3 regions of the Sphingobium sp. BHU LFT2 genome follow, and region 3 is predicted to be linked to each of the others. Evidence: riboswitches for the same ligand, from Rfam matches in the RefSeq annotation. Region 3 holds a riboswitch; each other region holds the start of a gene.

What was found. A riboswitch is a leader RNA that binds a small molecule or an ion and turns the genes downstream of it on or off. The one in region 3 is predicted to bind cobalamin.
Region 1: it holds a riboswitch for cobalamin, as region 3 does, so the genes downstream of both, JQK15_RS05295 (TonB-dependent receptor plug domain-containing protein) here and JQK15_RS18325 (TonB-dependent receptor) in region 3, are expected to answer to the same signal.
Region 2: it holds a riboswitch for cobalamin, as region 3 does, so the genes downstream of both, JQK15_RS02530 (TonB-dependent receptor plug domain-containing protein) here and JQK15_RS18325 (TonB-dependent receptor) in region 3, are expected to answer to the same signal.

Annotation. Positions count from the first base shown of each region.
Region 1 is NZ_JAFCGW010000001.1:1,057,603-1,061,759, forward strand. Features, by position in the region: gene JQK15_RS05295 (TonB-dependent receptor plug domain-containing protein) at 1-1,841, opposite strand, end outside; cobalamin riboswitch at 1,978-2,170, opposite strand; gene JQK15_RS05300 (ABC transporter substrate-binding protein) at 2,237-3,097, shown strand; gene JQK15_RS05305 (acyl-CoA thioesterase) at 3,110-3,508, opposite strand; gene JQK15_RS05310 (S9 family peptidase) at 3,508-4,157, opposite strand, start outside.
Region 2 is NZ_JAFCGW010000001.1:513,568-517,724, reverse strand. Features, by position in the region: gene dapF (diaminopimelate epimerase) at 1-331, opposite strand, end outside; gene JQK15_RS02535 (threonine ammonia-lyase) at 372-1,379, opposite strand; cobalamin riboswitch at 1,519-1,760, shown strand; gene JQK15_RS02530 (TonB-dependent receptor plug domain-containing protein) at 1,932-3,788, shown strand; gene JQK15_RS02525 (FecCD family ABC transporter permease) at 3,775-4,157, shown strand, end outside.
Region 3 is NZ_JAFCGW010000011.1:10,473-14,629, forward strand. Features, by position in the region: gene JQK15_RS18315 (FecR family protein) at 1-404, opposite strand, end outside; gene JQK15_RS18320 (RNA polymerase sigma factor) at 513-1,091, opposite strand; cobalamin riboswitch at 1,234-1,475, shown strand; gene JQK15_RS18325 (TonB-dependent receptor) at 1,664-3,799, shown strand; gene JQK15_RS18330 (iron transporter) at 3,802-4,083, shown strand; gene JQK15_RS18335 (PepSY-associated TM helix domain-containing protein) at 4,080-4,157, shown strand, end outside.

The sequences.
Region 1 (4,157 bases), on a different contig from region 3:
GGGGTGAACGCATATTCGGCGCGCAAGTCGACCAATGTATAATCGTCCAGCCGGGTGGTGTTGGCCGCATTGTCATAGCTGTGGCCGGACCAGCGCAGCGCCGCGCCGGTGGTGAGGCCGAAGGGCCAGGCATAGCTGATCGAACCATTGGCGCTGTTGCGCGGCCGGCGCGGCAGCCAATTGCCTTCGTTCGCAGTGTCCTCCGAACGATCCTCCGCCACGGTCCAGCTATAATTGCCGTCAATGGTCAGCCCCTTGACCGGCTCGACCGCCACCTGCGCCTCTATCCCATGCGCCTTGGCGCGCGCGACATTGAGATAATAGCCATAACGGCGGGTGGTGGTGCCGGGCGTGAAGCAGAGCGGATCGGTCGAACTGGAGGAACAGCTATTATAGATGATCTGGTCGGTCGTGGTCCGATCAAACCAGGTCGCACCCAGTCGCAGTTTCTCGCCAAAGAAACGCTGCTCCGCGCCCGCTTCCCAGCCATGGGCGCGTTCGGGATCGAGCGCCTGATTCCCATATTCGGAAAAGAGCTGATAGAGGGTCGGCGCCTTGAACCCCTCGCCATAGCTGGCGCGCAGCACCGTCCCGGTCGGCAGCGCCCAGACGCCACCGGCGGAAAAGAGGGTCCGGCCGCCATAGCGGTTATGATCGTCGTAGCGCAGCCCGCCGGTCAGGGTCAGGCCCGTAATCGGCTGGGCATTGAGCTGGCCATAGACGCTGGTGATCTCCGCCTTGCCGCGGGCCGGGTCGGGAATCGGCACCGAAAGCGACGCCGAAGGCGACACGCTGCGGAAGCGGCTATTCTCATTCTCCACCCCGAACAGCGCGGTCCAGCCGTCGGCGATCGCGAAGCTACCCTGATATTCCAGCCGCTGGTTGCGCCCCGCCGCGTCGAACGTCTGCTTGCGCGGGTTGCGCGGGTCGTAATTGTCGCGATCGGTGTCGGTATAGCCATAGCCGAAACGGTTGCGGAAGCGGCCGTCGAGCAGTGCGACGTTAAGGCCGGCATAGCCGACAAATTCGCGATTGGTGCCATAGGCGGGGCTGTCCGCGCTGGTGGCGTCGAAATCGACCTTACCATCGGAATAATAGCCGCGCAGATCGGCGCTGATCCCGTCCGCCAGCGCAACCTCTACCCGGCCGGTGACGCTGCGGTTGGTATAGCCGTCCTTCTCCTTGCCGCCAAAGGCCGGGCTGATCGCGGAAATACCGTCGGTGGTGAAGCTCTGGCCGCCGATCCGCCAGCTGACCGGGCCGGTCTTGCCGCCCAGCGCCGCGCGGGCGCTGACCGTGTCGCGCGATCCCGCTTCGATGTCGAAACTCCCCTCCAGCGCCTTTTCGGGCATGGCGGTCACGATATTAACGACGCCGCCGATCGCCTGGCTGCCCCACAGGGTCGACTGGGGGCCGCGCAGCACTTCGATCCGCGAGGCGTCGCCGACCAGCAGATTGGCGAAATTATAGCCGCCGCCGGCCGAGGAGGGATCGTTGAGCTTCACCCCGTCGATCACAACCACGGTCTGGTCGGATTCCGCGCCGCGGATGCGCAGCGATGTCGCCGTGCCATAGCCGCCGTTGCGCGACATGCTGACGCCGGGCGTGCGCAGCAGCAATTCGGTGACGCCCAGATCCTGCGCCCGGTCGATCGCCGCCTTGTCGAGCACGGTGACGGAAGACGACACTTGATCGGCCGGCGTGGCGATGCGGGTAGCGGTGACGAGGATCGAGGATGCCCCGGCATCGGCGGCCGCATCGGGCGGCGGCGCCTGCTGCGCCTCTTCGGCGAAGGCGGTGGTAGAGAGAAGGAAAGAACAGAAAGTCAGATATTTGAACATGCAGGCCCCCGGACGAGGGACCGCATCCCAGGGACGATATCGGTGCCCGGCCGGGCGCGACATGGTCCCCGCAATTTGCGGTCCACCTGTCGCCACGCGGGTTCACCCCCGTCCGCTCGGCACACCCTGTCCGCGCGAAGGACGACCGCGACGGGCAGGTCTCCTGGCTCGCGGGTCATCGCTGATTCATGCCGCCTTCTCAGAACCTTGTGGTCCCAATGGCATGTGGCACAAAGGCTCGCCGCTCACAGTTGCAGGGGCAGCCGGGGTCTTGAACCCCATTCCCTTTTCATCCCCGTTGCCGGGGAACCTGTCGCAGTCCGGGCGATAGGCGAGCCCGACTGGAGCGTCAATCTTCCTTGCCTGGCGGAGCGCGCCGGCTAAGGGAGGTGGCCATGCGGATATTTGCGTCCATCGGCCCCGGCAAGGGAATGATCGCCCTGATGATCGCCCTGATCGGCGGCGCTACATTATGGGCGGCTACCGCTCGCCAGCCTGCCAATGCAAGCAAACGTCCGCAACGGATCGTGTCGCTCAACCTGTGCGCCGACCAGTTGCTGGTCGCGCTGGCCGATCGCGACCAGATTGCCGGGCTGACCCATAATGCCGGCGATCGGCAGATGTCGGCGGTGGCTGCCGTAACGAAGGGCCTGCCCATCCTCGATGGATCGGCCGAGCAGATTTTGGCAACCAATCCCGATCTGGTGATCGGCATGCCGGCGCGGCGCAATCCGGCGATCGCGATCCTCAAGGCCCAGCATTATCCCGCCGTCGACCTCAAAAGCGCGGACAGCTATGCCGATATCGTCGCGTCGATCCGCACCGTGGCGCAGGCCATTGGCCATACCGACCGGGGCGAAGCAATGATCGCGCGGATGGACCGGGATCTGGCCGCCCTGCCCCGCGCCCCCAAACAGAAGATCGCGGCCTATTATCAGCGGCGCGGCTACATGACCGGCACCGGCACGCTGGTCGACGACCTGATGACGCGGGCGGGGCTGCGCAACCTGGCCGCCGACCTTGGCAAGCCGGCGATCGCGCAGGTCAGCCTGGAGGAGATGGTCGCCGCCCGGCCCGACTATCTGATCGTCGAGAGCGCCACCGACCGGATCACCGACCAGGGCACCGAAATGCTGCACCATCCCGTGCTGCGCGACATAGCGCGCATCAGCCTGCCCCAGGCCTGGACCGTGTGCGGCGGACCGGCCTATGTGCAGGCGGCACGCGCCCTCTCCCAGGCCGTCAGCGCCCGCTGAAGCTGGGCCGGCTCAGCCCTCGATGAAGTTGGCGGCTACCTCGGCCGGCACCCGCATCAGCCGGCCGCTTTCCTTGTCGATCATCGCCCAGGTGGATTTCGCCGACACCTTCACCTTGCCGTCCGGTCCGGTGAACTCGATCAGCCGGTCGAACCGCGCGCCGCGCGGCCCTTCCGGTATCCAGGTGCGGCCCGATACGACATCGCCCTCGGTCACGTTGCCGCGATAATCGACCTCATGCCGGGTCACGACCCAGATATAGGCGTCGACATGGGCCGGGTCGGCATCGGTCATCCAATGTTCGACCGACAATTGCTCCATCCACTGCACCCACACCGCATTGTTCACATGGCCCAGCACATCGATATGCTCGGGCCGCGCGGTGAACTGCTTGGTGAAGCTCGACGCCATCAGCCTTCCACTCCCAGCTGCCACAGGATGAACGCAAATTCCTCGGCGGTCTCGTGCAGGCTCTCGAACCGGCCCGACTTGCCACCATGGCCCGCGCCCATATTGGTCTTGAGCAGCAGGATATTCTTGTCGGTCTTGGTGGCGCGCAGCTTTGCCACCCATTTGGCCGGCTCCCAATAGGTGACGCGCGGATCGTTCAGCCCGGCAGTCACCATCAGCGGCGGATAATGTTGCGCGGTGACATGGGTGTAAGGGTCATAGGACTGGATGGTGCGGAATGCGGCCTCATCCTCGATCGGATTGCCCCATTCGGGCCATTCGCCCGGCGTCAGTGGCAGCGTTTCGTCCAGCATGGTGTTGAGCACATCGACGAACGGCACATGCGCCACCACCGCGCCCCACAGGTCGGGGTCGGAGTTGATGACCGCGCCCATCAGCTCGCCGCCGGCCGATCCGCCCGAAATGCTGATCCTGCCCCTGGCAGAATAGCCAAGATCGATCAGCCCCTTCGCAACATCGACGAAATCGGTGAAGGTGTTGGTGCGCTTGTCGAGCTTGCCGTCCAGATACCATTGCTGGCCCATATCGTCGCCGCCGCGAATATGGGCGATGGCAAAGGCAAAGCCGCGATCCAGCAGCGACAGGCGGC
Region 2 (4,157 bases), on a different contig from region 3:
CGCTGGCGCCGCCGTCCACGCTCTTGGCGTCGAGCAGCCCGGCCCTGGTCCGGATCAGCACATCCTTGCCAACGAACAGCGGCACGCAGCGGGTGGCATTGCCACAGGCTTCCACTTCCGAACCGTCGGAATTGAAGATCAGCATCGACACGTCGGCCTGATCGCCGGCCTCCGCATCGCCGATGACGATCAGCTGGTCGCAGCCGATGCCGGCATGGCGATCGGCAATGGCGCGGGCGCGCGCTTCCGTCATCGCGACCGGCGCCTGGCGCGCGTCGATCACGACGAAATCATTGCCCAGACCATGCATCTTGGAAAAGCGGCTCATCATGGCGCCGCATTTAGTGCGGGACGGGGCAAAAGACCAGCGGTCAGGCGTCTTGGCCGCCGATGATCGCGGCATAGGCGGCCGGATCGACATTGGCGCCGGAGATGACGAGGGCGGTGGCGCCGTCGGTGGGCGGGGCGAGGCCGGCGAGCATGGCGGCGAGGGCGACCGCGCCGCCCGGTTCGACCACCAGCTTGAGCGTGGTGAAGGCGAAGCGCATCGCGTCGCGCACCTGATCGTCGCTGACGACCAGGCCGCCGGCCAGCAGGGCATGGTTGATCGGGAAGGTCAGCGCGCCGGGGCTGGGCGCCAGCAGGGCGTCGCAGATGCTGCGCGCGTCGGGCGAGACACTTTCGCGCACGCCGCTGGCGAGCGAGCGGGCGGTATCTTCGAAACCGGCAGGCTCGACCGCATAGACGCTGATGTCCGGGCGGGCGGTCTTGATCGCCGTGGCCGTGCCCGCGACCAGCCCACCGCCACCGCAGCAGACGAGAATCTGTGCGAGGTCGGCGCCGGCGGCCTGGGCCTGGTCGAGTATTTCGAGGCCGATCGTGCCCTGGCCGGCGATGATGAAGGGATCGTCGAAGGAGGGAACCAGCGTCGCGCCGCGTTCGGTGGCCAGGGCGGTGGCGATTTCCTCGCGGCTCTGGGTGAAGCGGTCATAGGGAACGACCTCTGCGCCGAGCGCGCGGGTGTTGGCGGTCTTGATCGCCGGGGCATCGGCCGGCATCACGATCGTGGCGGGAATGCCGAGCAGGCGGGCGGCAAAGGCGACGCCCTGGGCATGATTGCCCGAGGACCAGGCGACGACGCCCGCCGCCCGTTCCGCATCGTTCAGCCGGGCGAGGCGGTTATAGGCGCCACGGAACTTGAACGATCCGCTATGCTGGGCGCCCTCGAACTTCACCAGCACGCGCCGGCCGCACAAATCGTTGAGCGCGGCATTCTCGATCAGCGGGGTGCGGACCGCCGCCGGCGCGATCAGCCGCGCGGCATCGGCGACGTCGGCGGCAGTGATGGCCATCAAGGATAGATCTGGCGAATCGGACATGTCGGCTCCTTGGGTCAGAGGCCTCTGCATAGCCGCCCGCCGGCGCCGCGCAACGATCCGCCGGGGCGATCCTGGCCCGCTTGGCAGGGCTTGTGCTTTGGCTTATGGGGGCCGCGCGCCGGGGTGATCCAAAGCCCCGGACGCGCATGATCGCGCCGGTGCCCGCAAGGGCTGAAAACGGGAATGCGGTGCGGGGGGCGCAGCCCTTCCAAATCCGCGGCTGTCCCTGCAACTGTAAGCGGTGAGCGCGATGCGCAGGGTTCCCAAGCTCTTCAAAAGGGGAGGGCCGGAACCGGCCACTGGACCGACAGGTCCGGGAAGGCTGGCGCATCGCTGCCCTGACCCGCGAGCCAGGAGACCTGCCGGCGTCTGGTCGCTCTTGCCCTGGCCCAGGGGATGGCCATGGCGCGGTGTTTCCGTCGAGCGACGCCCATGGCGGCCGGGGCCGCATCGATGCGTGGGGCGGGGTGCTGGCGTCTTCCCGATCCTCACGCAGCGACCGCTTGTGCGGACGCCCCGGTTCCAAATCGACGGACGCCGGGGGACGATAAAATGAAGATGTTGGGGATTTCGCTGATCGCGCTGCTGGCCGCTACGCCGGCACTGGCCCAGGATCTGGCACAGGATGACGATATCGTCGTCACCGCTTCGGGCATTGCGCAGCCGCGCGACGAGGTCGGCCAGGCGATCACGGTGATCGATGCCGACACGATCAGAACGCGCCAGGCGGTCGATGTCGTCGAACTGCTCGCCACCACGCCGGGCGTCCGCTTCAGCCGCAACGGCTCCACCGGCGGCGTGACCGGCGTGTCGCTGCGCGGCGCGGAGACGACCCAGACGCTGGTGCTGATCGACGGGGTCAAGGTCAACGACCCGAGCGGCATCGGCGACGGCTATGATTTCGGCCATCTGCTGACCGGCAATATCCGCCGGATCGAAGTGCTGCGCGGCTCCAACTCGGTGGTCTATGGCAGCCAGGCGATCGGCGGCGTGGTCAATGTGATGACCGGCGCGCCCAGCGAGGGTTTCGAGGTTAACGCCTCGGCCGATTATGGCTATAGCGATACGCTGAACGCCAAGGCCGATGTGTCGGGCACGCGCGGCGCGGTGTCGGGCGGGTTGGGCGTCGCCTATTTCAACACCGACGGCATTTCCTCGGTCGGCCGGTCGTTTGGCGGCGTGGAGAAGGATGGCTATGAGAATATCGCCACCAACGCCAAGCTGAAGATCGCCTTTTCCGACACGCTGAGCCTCGACCTGCGCGGTTACTATATCCATGCCGATCTCGACTATGACAGCTTCTTCGGCGCGCCGGCCGACAGCAGCGACGTCAGCAAGCTGGACCAATATGTCGGCTATGCCGGGATCAATCTGGCGCTGCTCGACGGCAAGCTGACCAACCGTGCCGCCGTCACCTGGATGCGCAACGATCGCGACTATTATTTCGTGCGCGGCACCGACCCGGACTATGGCTATTCGGGCACCAATCTGCGCTTCGAATATGAGGGTGTCTATGCCCCGGTGGATCAGGCCAAGCTGATCTTCGGCTATGAGCATGAGCGGCCGGACTATGAGTATTTCGGCTTTGGCGACATAGCGAGCGCGAAGGCGAATATCGACAGCGTCTATGCGCTGGCGGTGGTGAAGCCGCTCACCGGCCTCGCCGTCACCGGCGGGTTGCGCCATGACGATCATAGCCAGTTCGGCGGCGCGACCACCTTTGGCGCCAACGCCAATTACACGCCGAACGCCGGCGCGACCAATATCCGCCTTTCCTATGGCGAGGGGTTCAAGGCGCCGTCGCTCTATCAGCTTTACGACACCTATAGCGGCAACAGCGCGCTGCGGCCGGAGCGGTCGAAAAGCTATGATATCGGCTTCGACCAGAGCCTGGACGGGGACAAGGCGGTGCTGTCGCTGACCGCCTTCCGACGCGATACCCGCAACCAGATCAACTATGACTATGCGACCTACATCTATGGCAATCTGGACCGGACCCGCGCCAAGGGCGTGGAAGCGACGCTGACGCTGAAGCCGGTCGAGGCGCTGACGGTGGCGGCGTCCTACAGCTATGTCGATGCGCGCGACCGGTCGGGCGGGGCCACCGACGGCAATCGCCTGCCGCGCCGCGCCGCCAATGCGGTGAGTGTGTCGGCCGACTATCTCTGGGCCTTCGGCCTGTCGACCGGCGCGACCCTGACCATGGTTGGCGACAGCTATGACGACACGGCCAACACGCGCCGGCTCGACGGCTATGCGCTGGCCGGGCTGCGCGCGTCCTTCCCCGTGGGCGACCATCTGGAAGTCTATGGCCGGATCGACAATCTGTTCGATGCGGATTACGCCACGGCCTATGGCTATGGCACCTATGGCCGGTCGGCCTATGGCGGCGTGCGTGTCCGCTTCTAAGGAGCGGCGGCATCCCCTGTTGCTGCCGGGGCTGATCGCCCTGCTGCTGGTCGCGGGCATCGCGTCGGTCGCGCTGGGATCGGTGACGATCGCGCCGGCGCGCATCTTGGCGGTGCTGGCGGGCGGTGGCGACATGGTGGCGCGCGCGATCGTCATCGACCTGCGCCTGCCGCGCATGGCGATCGGCCTGCTGGTCGGCGCCATGCTGGGCCTGTCGGGTGCGGCATTGCAGGGCTATCTGCGTAATCCGCTGGCCGAACCCGCCGTGCTGGGCGTGTCCAATGCGGCGGCGCTGGGGGCGGTGATCGCGCTTTATTTCGGCCTGTCCGAACTGCACCCGATGGCGTTGCCGCTGCTGGCGATCGTCAC
Region 3 (4,157 bases):
CCATCGGCAAGGGTCATGGTGCGCTGTTCGCCCGTCGCCGTCATCGCATCGGACCGCAGCGCTGTCGGCCAGTCCCCGATCGCGCCCGCGACAAGAAGGGCGACGCTGGCCGCGACGGCCGGCGCAGTCCATTTTCTTTTGCCTTCCGGTCGGCCGACCGGCGGATAGCCCGGCAATGGCGGCTCGCTGAGCCTGCGCTGCGTCACTTCCGAACGAATGGCCGGATGCCCCATGAAGCGCCACGCCGCACGGGCCTTCTCAAAGGCCGGCGGGTGACGGGGATCGCTGCCCAGCCATTGTTCCAGAGCCGCAATGCCATCATCGGTCAGGCCGGCATCCTGTTCGACCGCCCAGCGCGTCGCGGCATCCTCGATCGGATCCGGAGCATCGTCGTCAGCGCCCATAATGCATTCCGATCGCTTCTCCCGCCTCAACCATGGAAATTTCACACTTTCCATAATCATTGACGTTCGAAAGCGGCATCCGGACACTCCGCAAGCCAACAAATCGCCTCATTCACTTTCCCCTAGTCGGGTCATGCAATGCTGCAAAGCCTGCTGGAGATGTCGGACGACCATGCTGCGGGAAATCCCGATCCGATGCGCAATGTCGTCCAGAGTAAGCTCGTCAAATTTGCGCAGGATGAAGATTTCTCTGGTTCGCGCGGGGAGTTCGTCGATGGCGGCCATCGTCACGGCCAGACGCTGGCGATCGGACAGTTCGGTATCGGCTCCAACCATGTCGGCCGGGATTTCCTCGGGGAGCGTATCGGCGGCGTGGAACAGGGCAGCATATCTGCCGTCCGCCCTGATGCGATCCTTCGCAAGATTGGCGGCCAGCCTGAACAGATAGGCCCGCTTGTTCAGGATTGGCGGATCATCCTCGATACGCTGCACCCTGAACCAGAGGCTTTGCGTGACGTCCTCCGCTGCCGGCCGATCGCGCAATATGCTTTCGACAAGTCGCAGGAGCGACGTGCGCTCTTGCAGGAGCAGGCGCGTAAGGGCGGCGGCGTTGTTGAGCATCGCTATCTGCCGCCGCATTACGTGCATTGATAATCGTTCGCAACAACTCATGTGCCGCTTGTTCATGACTGCTAACGGGGCGGTGTGTTCAGCACCTGAGCGTCAGGGACAGCCGCATACCGGCCGTCCAGGCATGACCAAATTCCACGTTCTACGAATTTCTTGCTATCCTGTTCGATAGCCCATAGTTCCCAGCCCGTCCCCTACCGGGGGACAAGATCGCGTTGGTGCTTCGAAAGAGGCTTAAAAGGGAACGCGGTGGAGGGGTACTGCCCCTGAAGCCGAGGCTGTCCCTGCAACTGTAAGCGGATAGCGCGATGCATATCTCGGCAGGCCAAGGATGCCTGTCGCAGCCACTGGGCCGGACGCTAACTCCTGCGAGGCCTGGGAAGGCCGTGCATCGTGCAATGACCCGTGAGCCAGGAGACCTGCCAGCGTCCGGTCGCTCTTGCCTTGGTCCAGGGGATGGCCGCGGCACGGTGTATTCCGTCTGAGCGACGAACTTGCGGCCAGGCCGCAACGGTGGGTTCCGCCGGTCGCTCGTTTGCGCCCGGTCTCCACCGCTGCGCCCGTGCGAGGAGACGTCCTCCTGCGCGGGAACCTGTCCGTTCGACTGGAAAACGCAACGGGGGTTACACATGAATACACGATCGCTTCTTTCCGGCCTGATCCGTTCCGGCGCATCATGTTGCGCACTGGCGGCAAGTGTCACCGCAACGCATGCTCAGGAGACCGCCGACGCCGCGCCCGGTGGCACGGAGAACATCGTCGTCACGGCGCGCAAGGCCGGCGTCCTGCAACTTGGCCAGCAGGCCGATGCCTCCAGCCGCCTTGGCCTGACGCCTATGCAGACGCCCGCAAGCGTCGATGTCATCACCAAGGAGATGATCCGCAGTCTTGGTGACCGCACGGTCGTTGCGGCGGCGGCGCGCGCGCCGGGCCTGATCAACAATTCCTCGGCATTCGCCTATTCCCTGAGTTCGCGCGGGTTCACCGGCTACACCTCGGTGATGCAGCTCTATGACGGCATGCGGGTCTATACGACGACCACGCAGACCTTCCCCGCCGATCCCTGGATGGCCGAGCGCATCGAGGTGCTGCGCGGCGCAGCGTCCGTGCTCTATGGCGAAGGCGGCATCGGCGGCGCCATCAACGTTGTGCGCAAAAAGCCCAACACCGAAGAGTTCGAAGGTGAACTACGCCTCAGCGGCGGCTCTTTCGATACATATGCAGCGGCCGGCGGGATCGGCGGGCCAATCGGGGACAAGCTGTCCTACCGCGTGGATCTCAGCTACAACCGGTCGGACGGCTGGATGGAGCGCGGACGCTCCCGTAGTCTCGCCCTGTCGGCCGCGCTGCGCTACCAGGCCAATGACGATCTAGTGCTGACCCTGACGCATGACCGCGCCGATCTCGATCCGACGATCTGGTATGGTACGCCGCTGCGGGATGGCAAGCTGGTCCGCGATATCCGCAAGAAGAACTACAATATCGCCGACCGCTCGTTGCGCTTCGACGACGCCTGGACCCAGGCCAAGGCGGAATGGACGCCGGCGGACGGCGTGGCGATCACCAACGTCGCGTACTATCTCACCGGTTTCAAGCACTGGCGCAATGCGGAGGGCTATGCCTGGTCCGGCGATCAGATCCGCCGGTCGAGCTATCTGGAAATCTTCTACAAGACCAAGCAGTGGGGCGACCGCTTCAACGCTGTGTTCGACCACACATTGCTGGGCATGAACCACCGCCTAAGCCTGGGCGGAGAGTATAACAGCGGATCGCTGCTGCGTACCGACAGTTCGCCCAATTCCCGCTCCGATCTGGTGGATCCCTACGACTACGCGCCCGGCACGTTTCTGGATGGCGCCTTCGGCACACGCTACAAGTACAAGACCAATGTACAGCAATGGGCGCTGTTCGGCGAAAGCCGCCTCTCGCTGTCGGATCGACTGTCGCTGGTGACGGGCCTGCGCTACGATCGCCCGAAGACCGAGCGCCATGATGCGCTCGATCCGAGCGCCAACTACACCGCGCGCTATCCCAGTACCAGTTGGCGTGCGGGGCTGGTCTACAATCCCACGGACACGATCTCGCTTTACGCGCAATATTCCGCGGCCGCCGATCCGGTGACGGCGTTCCTCACCGCTACGCTGGCACAGACGAGCTTCGATGTATCGACCGGGCGGCAATGGGAAGCGGGTGCCAAGGCGACCTTTCTCGACGGGCGCGGCGAATTCACGCTGTCGGGCTATCGCATCGTCAAGAAGAAGATCCTGACACGCTCCGCCAATGATCCCACGGTGTCTGTGCAGGTCGGCCAGCAATCGTCGTACGGCGTCGAGGCATCGTTCGGACTGGCCGTGACCAGGACATTCAGCATCCTGACCAACGGAACGATCCTGAACGCGCAATATGACGACTTCGACGAACTGATCGGCACGGCGCTTGTCAGCCGCAACGGCAACATGCCGATCGGGGTTGCCGAAAAGGCAGCCAATCTGTGGCTTTCTTGGCGGCCGGTGCAACCGCTGCACCTCGACACCGGCCTGCGCTATGTCGGCAAACGCTATTCGGACGCCGCCAATACCCGTCGCATTCCGGCCTATACGCTCGTCGATGCTTCGGCCCGCTACGACCTGGGCAAGAAGACGAGCGTGACGCTCAACCTGCGCAATGTCTTCGACCGGATCTACGTCCAGAACAGCTATTCCACCTCGCAGTGGGTGCTGGGTGAGCCGCGCAGCGTCGCGGTGACGTTCGAGCAGCGGTTCTGATCGTGCCGGCGAGGCAGGAGCCGGGCTGGCGCACCATCGCGCCGCGCGTGCTGGCATCGACGGTCGGCACCTATGGTCTGTGTTATGCGTGGATTTGCGCGGCGGTACGCCTGCTGCCGATGGATGCGGTTGACGCCAACATCCTTGCGACCTGCCTCGCCTTCATATTGTTCGTTGCGGTGATCCTTCGCGCCTTCGCGGTGCGCAGCGTCACGCGGATCTGGGGCGAACTGCTGGTGGGCACGGCCCTCCCCTTCGCCCTGATGCTGGGGGTCGCCAGATGAAGGATAGCCTGCGCCAATCCATGGGCTGGTTCCATACATGGTGTGGGCTGCTGTTCGGCTGGGTTTTGTTCGGC